DNA from 2 places in the Rhodobacter sp. NSM genome. Region 1 is predicted to be linked to the other one. Evidence: riboswitches for the same ligand, from Rfam matches in the RefSeq annotation. Region 1 holds a riboswitch; the other holds the start of a gene.
The links. A riboswitch is a leader RNA that binds a small molecule or an ion and turns the genes downstream of it on or off. The one in region 1 is predicted to bind cobalamin.
Positions count from the first base shown of each region.

Region 1 (3,398 bases):
CCCGCCAGAACCGCCGGAGCCGCGATGTTGAGCGTATTCACCCCCAGCACCGTGACACCACCGAAGCCGAAGAAAACCGCCTGCAGCAGGAGGCCCACGAACAATGCCGGAAACGCCGCCCAGCCGAGCACCAACCCCGCGAGCCCGTTCAGGATCAGGTGGACCGACGACGGCCCGATGGGCACATGCACCAGAGAGGCGACGAAGAAGGTCGCCGACAGCATACCCGCCACGGGTATCTTTTCGACAGGCAGGTGACGCAGCCCCTGCCCGACGCCGGCCGCGGCCAGCACCGCGCCCGCAACGACCACGGGACCCGAAAGCGCGCCATCGACGATGTGCATCGGCCTACTCCAGATCCCAGGCGCGGACCCAGATCACCGCGTCCTGACTCAGCTCCTTGCCCGCGTGCTCCTTCACCGGCCCGGTTCCGAGCGCGGCGAAGCCCCACCATCCGGCCGTGGGAATGCCGAAGGTGAAATAGCCGGCGTCGTCCGAGATCGCGACCACGGCACCGCCGGGCATCGGCCGGGCCGTGGGGGTCCTCGGGGCGTTCGCCACCGCATCGGGTTCCGCCGCCATGTATTCCACCTCGATCACCGCGGCGGCCACCGGCTCGCCCTCGGACAGGACGCGCCCGGTGAAGGTCGAGCCGGCGATGACGTTGTAGGGCTTGACCAGAGGCAGGATCTCGGTTGGCAACCCCTGCGGCTCGGTCCAGTCCGTCGGCAGTTGCATGCGGTTCAGGTAGACCTTGGCGTACTGCTGGATGTAGATGTCCTCGGACGGCTCCAGATAGGGTGCGGCCTCGACCACCAGCACGTAATCGCCCGCCTTCGTCACCGGCACCATTGCATCAAAGGCCTGCGCCGCGTTGGAGACGCCCGCGAAGGTGAAGGGCCTGAGGCTTTGGGAGAGGTCGATCCTTTGCCCGCGGCTGACCGCGTAGAACGCCTGCGGCCTGCCCATGTCCATCACATGTCCGTTCTCGAACGGATGCCAGAAAACGAGCTTCACCGGCACATCGCCCGGTGCCTCGATCAGCGGCGTCTCGGCATAGATCAGCTGGAAATGCGCCTCGGCGGCGGCAGGCATCATGAGGCCCGCAGCAAGCATTGCGTGACGGAGTTTCATCGTCGTCCCCTCTCCGGCCCTATCCTGCGGGCGGTCGTGCGAAAGGACGGAGGGGACCCATGGCACGGGGCGCGGTCGCGTGTTCCTGCGCCGTTTCCCGCGCCAGACGCGCACCCCGGCGTCCGGTGGAAGGCGCGGGATCGCTCCTCGCGCGCCAGCGGCAGGTCTCCTGGCTCGCGGGTCTCAGCTCTGGCCGACCTTCCCGGGCGCAGCGCCCAGTGGCATGTCCGGCCTTCGCTCACCGCTTACAGTTGCGGGGGCAGCCGCGGAGTCGGCACTTCGGCCTCACCGCATTCCCTCTTTCCTCTTCCTTGCGGAAGAACCGATGGCGCAGACGTTGAACCCCGTCCCGCAGACCCTGTCAACAGCGATGTTGCCGCGCGGCCCGGGCGTTGACTCTTCCGCGCTCCTTGCCCGACGCTGTAGACACGATCGGTGCCTGCGATGACCCCCGCAGGCGAAAAGGGAAGCAGGTCCGGGTCCGGCGATGCCCCCGCAGCTGCGATCGGCGAGCCTTCTGCCATGCCGCTGCCCCCCCGGGGCGGGCAGGCGTTCGAGCTGCGGGCCCGGAGACCTGCCGGACCGAACCACCACCCGGCCGGCGGGCCCGGAGGCATGGACCCGGCGTCGCGCCGGGAACGGCGCCCCGATGCCCTCCGGACCCGCTATCGAAGGAGAGGCAATGGAGCCCAAGGACACCACGCTGAACGAGGCCTTCAAGGGGTTCACAAATCGCGACTGCCCCTTCCTGCCCTGCCACCCCGGCGTGAAGCGCGCGTTCAACTGCCTCTTCTGCTACTGCCCTCTGATCGCTTACCAATGCCCCGGCCCCTATCAGACCTATACCGACCGTCACGGTCTTGTGCGCAAGGACTGTTCGAGTTGCACGCTGCCGCATGACGGCTACCTGCAATCGTGGAACTTCATCCAGAAGTGGCTGGAGTATCCGCAGCCGTGGAGCGGCCGGCCACAGACCGATCCGCCTGTCGCGCGGCCGCGCCCGCTCGGAGAGCCCGACGAGGCCATGGCCAGGAACGGAAACGGGTGACGCCCCACCGGCAGCCGCGCCGCCTCGGCACCAGCAGGGCAGCTTGAGGGCTGGCCAGCCGCGACTCTACGGCCGTTCACGGGTATCCGGCGGCAATCAGGTGGAAGAAGCTGCCCGTGACATGGCCGCGGCAGGAGCCGGTCTCTGGCACCGGGTTGCCCTCGGCATCGGTGACGGAGGCGAGCGGCGCGTCGGGCTGGTCGAGGATGGTGGAATAGTGGAATTCGTGGCCCGCAAGTCGGGCCCCCACGGCATGTCCCGGCAGCGGCGACAGCAGATGCGCAGTGCGATAGCCCAGATGCAGCCGCCGCTGTTCATAGCTGGTCACGAGGCCGAGAAGCCCCGCCATCCGGTGGTGCTGGCCGCCGGCATCCACCAGCGCCGTGCCGAGGGCCATGTAGCCGCCGCATTCGCCATGGACAGGGCGGGTTTCGGCATGGCGGGAGAGACCCGAGCGAAAGGCCTCGGCCGCCGCCAGCCTGCCGGCATGCAGTTCCGGGTAACCTCCCGGCAGCCAGACCAGATCGGCCTCGGGCGGGGCCTCGTCGGCGAGCGGGGAGAAGGGCAGGATCTCGGCCCCCGCCTCGCGCCAGCCGGTCAGAAGATGCGGATAGGTGAAGGTGAAGGCCGCATCCGATGCAAGTGCGATCCGCTGTGCGGGTGGTGGTGGCAGACGACCGGCGGCCGGCGCCGCACCGGCCCGCGCCGCCGCGCGGAGCGCGTCGAGATCGGCATGATCGCGCAGGAGCGCGGCGAGACATCCGATCGCCGCCTCCAGGTCGGGATGCTCGCCCGCCTGAACGAGCCCGAGGTGCCGTTCGGGCAGGACGAGATCCTTGCGCCGGGGCAGCGCCCCGAGCACGGTCAGGCCGAGGCGCGCCATCTCGCGGCGGATCATCGCCTCATGCCGCGGCCCCGCCACATTGTTCAGGATCACGCCTGCGAAGTCAGGCGCCTCGGGGTGGCGCGCGAAGCCGAGCGCCGTCGCCGCGGCCGACTGCGCCTGCCCCCCCACGTCCAGCACCAGCACCACGGGCCAGCCGAAGCGCCGCGCGATCTCGGAGGCGGCCCCTCGCCCCGTTCGCCCGGCCGTCGAGGTCCCGTCATAGAGGCCCATCGACCCTTCGGCGATGACCAGATCCGCTCCCTCCGCCCGGAACGCCAGCGCGCCGAGCAGGTCTTCACCCATCGACCAGCCGTCAAGGTTGAAGGATGG
Region 1 is NZ_JBQPXH010000005.1:140,368-143,765, reverse strand. It holds gene cbiM (cobalt transporter CbiM) at 1-344, opposite strand, end outside; gene ACTVZP_RS12300 (DUF4198 domain-containing protein) at 349-1,134, opposite strand; cobalamin riboswitch at 1,277-1,476, opposite strand; cobalamin riboswitch at 1,551-1,730, shown strand; gene ACTVZP_RS12295 (cysteine-rich small domain-containing protein) at 1,817-2,182, shown strand; gene ACTVZP_RS12290 (cobyrinate a,c-diamide synthase) at 2,259-3,398, opposite strand, start outside.

Region 2 (3,398 bases), on a different contig from region 1:
CGGCCAGCGTGGCCGACAGCAGGACGTCGATGCCGTTTCCCTCGTCGGGATCGAAGACCGCGGCCATCTGGCGCCCGAAGGCGTGGATCTGGCCCACCGCCTCGAGATATCGCTCGCCGGGGATCTCGGCGGCACGCCGCAGCGCGCCCAGCGAGACCGGCTCGACCAGCCCCTCGGGGGCGCGCCCCTTCAGCGCCTTGCGGATGCCAAGCGCCGTGCCGCAGGCCACGATGTCGGTCCAGGCCTCCATCATCATTGCCACGTCCGCCTGCGGGAGGCAGGGCCGCACCGCGTGGCCCAGATCCTCGAGCAGCCGACCCGCGGCCTCGACCGCGGCCCGCACCTCGGGATGGATCGGGGTGCCGGTGAAGGTCGTGTCGCAGATCCCCACGCGCAGCCGCCGCGGCGGGCGGCTGATCGCATCCGCATGGCTGCGCAGAAGGGGCGGCGCCCAGTAGGGCGCGCCGGGATCGGCGCCCGCGCAGGCGTCGAGCATGTGGGCCGTGTCGCGCACGGACCAGCTGAGGAAGCCGTCGATCGCCATCCCTGCCCAGCCCTCGCCCGCGTAGGGCCCGTCAGGCAGCCGCGCCCGCGTGGGCTTCATCCCGAAGAGCCCGCAGGACGAGGCGGGGATGCGGACCGACCCGCCCCCGTCCGACCCGTGGGCCACGGCGACGATCCCGGCAGCGACGGCGGCGCCCGCGCCCCCCGACGATCCCCCGGAGGTGCGCTCGAGGTTCCAGGGATTGCGGGTCGGTCCGCCATAGACGGCGGCCTCGGTCGCGGGTCCGATCCCGCCCTCGGGCGAGGTCGTGCGCCCGAAGGTCACGACACCGGTCGCGCGGATGCGCTCGAAGATCGCGGAATCGCGCGGGTAGCGCGTGTTCTCGAGCAGCCGCGAGCCGTTGTGCGAGGGGAAGTCCACCGCCTCGCATCCGAGATCCTTGAGCAGGAAGGGCACGCCGCGGAACGGCCCGCGAGGAAGGCCGGATGCGATGGAGCGCCGCGCGCTTTCCTCCTGCAGCAGAACTACCGCATTGAGCGCCGGGTTCAGCGCTGCGACCGAAGCCAGCGCCGCATCGAGCAACTCCTCTGGCGTCACATCGCCGCTGGCGACAAGGGCCGCGAGGCCGGTTGCATCATCGGCGCCGAAACTTCGGAACATGCGGGTCCTCCATGCCTTTCGCGCCATGCTGCGGCGGAGAGGTGCGCCGCGTCCAACCTTTTCGCACCGCCCGCGCAGGAACGCGGGCGACAGGGGGCGGTGACGCCTGCTTGACAGCGCCGATGCTTGTCCTATTGAGAACCTGCTTCGGTTCCGGCGTCGTGTCCGGATGAAAAGGGAACGCGGTGCGGGCGATGGTCCAACTCCGCGGCTGCCCCCGCAACTGTAGGCGGCGAGCGACGACCGATCATGCCACTGGGTGCGCCCCGGGAAGGCCGGTCCGAGCGAAGACCCGCGAGTCAGGAGACCTGCCGAAGTGATCACCCTTTCCTGTGCGCGGGGCGCGTGCGGGAGGCGGGCCTTCCGCTTCAGGTGACGATCACCCTCGGCGGAAGGGATGACCCTTTCCGAGGACATGACAGGTCAGATCCGGCATCGCCCGGACGGAAAGGGACAGATGAAGAAGACAGCCGCCTCGCTCCTTGCGCTGATGGCCGCAGCTCCGCTGCAGGCGCAGGACATCGCCCTCGACGAGATCGTGGTCTCGCCGAGCCTCGTGGCCACCGAGGCAAGCCGCACCGGCGCCTCGGTCGACGTGGTGACGGCCGAGGACCTGCAGGCGACGGGCGAGATCCTGGTGAGCGACGTGCTCGCACGGCTTCCAGGCGTTTCCTACACCCGTAACGGCGGCCTCGGCACCTCTACGGCGCTGCGGATCCGCGGCCTGGGCCCGGCCTATCAGACGGTGCGGATCAACGGGATCGACGTGGCCGATCCCTCCGTCACGGAGTCGAGTTTCGACTTCGGCAGTCTCACCGCCGGCGGCATCGCCCGGATCGAGGTCCTGCGTGGTTCGCAGTCGGCGATCTACGGGTCGGAAGCGGTTGCGGGCGTGGTGGATATCGCCACCTACCGCCCGACCGAGCCGGGCACCTCCGGGCAGGTCACGCTCGAGGCGGGCAGCAACCGGACCTTCAATGGCGCCCTTTCGGCGGGCATTCTGGGAGAGCGGGGCGAACTGGCCTTCACGACGGCCCGCACCGTGACCGACGGCATCTCGCAGGCTGCCGCCGGAACCGAGCGCGACGGCTTCGACACGACCTTCCATGCGCTTTCCGGGGCCTACGACCTGACGGAGGATCTGCGCATCGGCGCGGCCTTCATCGCGCGGGACAGCGATCTCGACATCGACGGGCTCGTGTTCGACGAGAACTTCAACAGCAGCCTGGCCGATACGGACGACCGGGCAGCCGACCGTCTGCGCGGTGGTCGCGTGTTCGTGGACTTCACGCTCGGGCAGGTTCGCAACGAGATCGCCTATGCCGCCGCCGACACGCGCCGCGAGTATCCCGGAGGTTTTGTCGAACTCTATGAGGGCGAACGCCGCGCCCTTTCCTATCTCGGCTCGGTCGAAATGGGTGCACTGGGTCTGTCGCTCGGAGCGGAGCGGACGAAGGAGAGCTTCGAGAGCGACACGAACTCGGGCGACCTGACGACCGATGCGATCTTTGCCGAGGCGCGCTACGCCTTGACCCCCGCGATCGACCTCTCGTTCGCGGCGCGCCACGACGATCCTTCCGACTTTGACGGCAAGACGACGGGCCGCGTCGCCCTCGCCTGGCGCCTGCCCGACGACCTGATCCTCAGGGGCGTGGCTGGCACCGGATTCCGTGCGCCTTCGCTCTACCAGAGGTTCGGACCGGAAGGTTCGGACCGTCTCGGGCCGGAGACCAGCCGCAGCTACGAGCTGGGTCTGGAGAAGCTGCTGCCCAACGGCGGAAACCTTCAGGCGACCGTGTTCAGGACCGACATCACCGACCGCATCGCCTACATCGCCGGTGCGACCTTCTGCGCATCTCCCTGGGGATGCTATGACCAGCTGGACGGCGAGACGCGGACGAAGGGCGTCGAGATCTCGGGACGCAGCCCGCTGGGCCAAGGCTGGGAAGTCTTCGGCAGCTACACCTACACGGATGCGGTGGACGAGGAAAATGCTGTCGAGACGCGCGCCATCCGCGTGCCGCGGCACGACCTCGTTCTGGGCCTCGAAGGGCAGATCGCGGATCGCACGCGGGGGATCCTCACGCTGCAGCATGTGGCGGATGTCCTCGACGAGACCTATCCCGATCCTGCTGCGCCCCTCGATGACTGGACGGTCGTCAACGCGACGGTTACCTACGAGGTGACGGATGCGGCGGAGGCCTTCCTCCGTGTCGAGAACCTGTTCGACGAG
Region 2 is NZ_JBQPXH010000001.1:327,161-330,558, forward strand. It holds gene ACTVZP_RS01550 (amidase) at 1-1,165, opposite strand, end outside; cobalamin riboswitch at 1,297-1,495, shown strand; gene ACTVZP_RS01555 (TonB-dependent receptor plug domain-containing protein) at 1,623-3,398, shown strand, end outside.
Region 2: linked by a shared signal. The riboswitch ahead of ACTVZP_RS01555 (TonB-dependent receptor plug domain-containing protein) and the one ahead of ACTVZP_RS12295 (cysteine-rich small domain-containing protein) in region 1 are both predicted to bind cobalamin.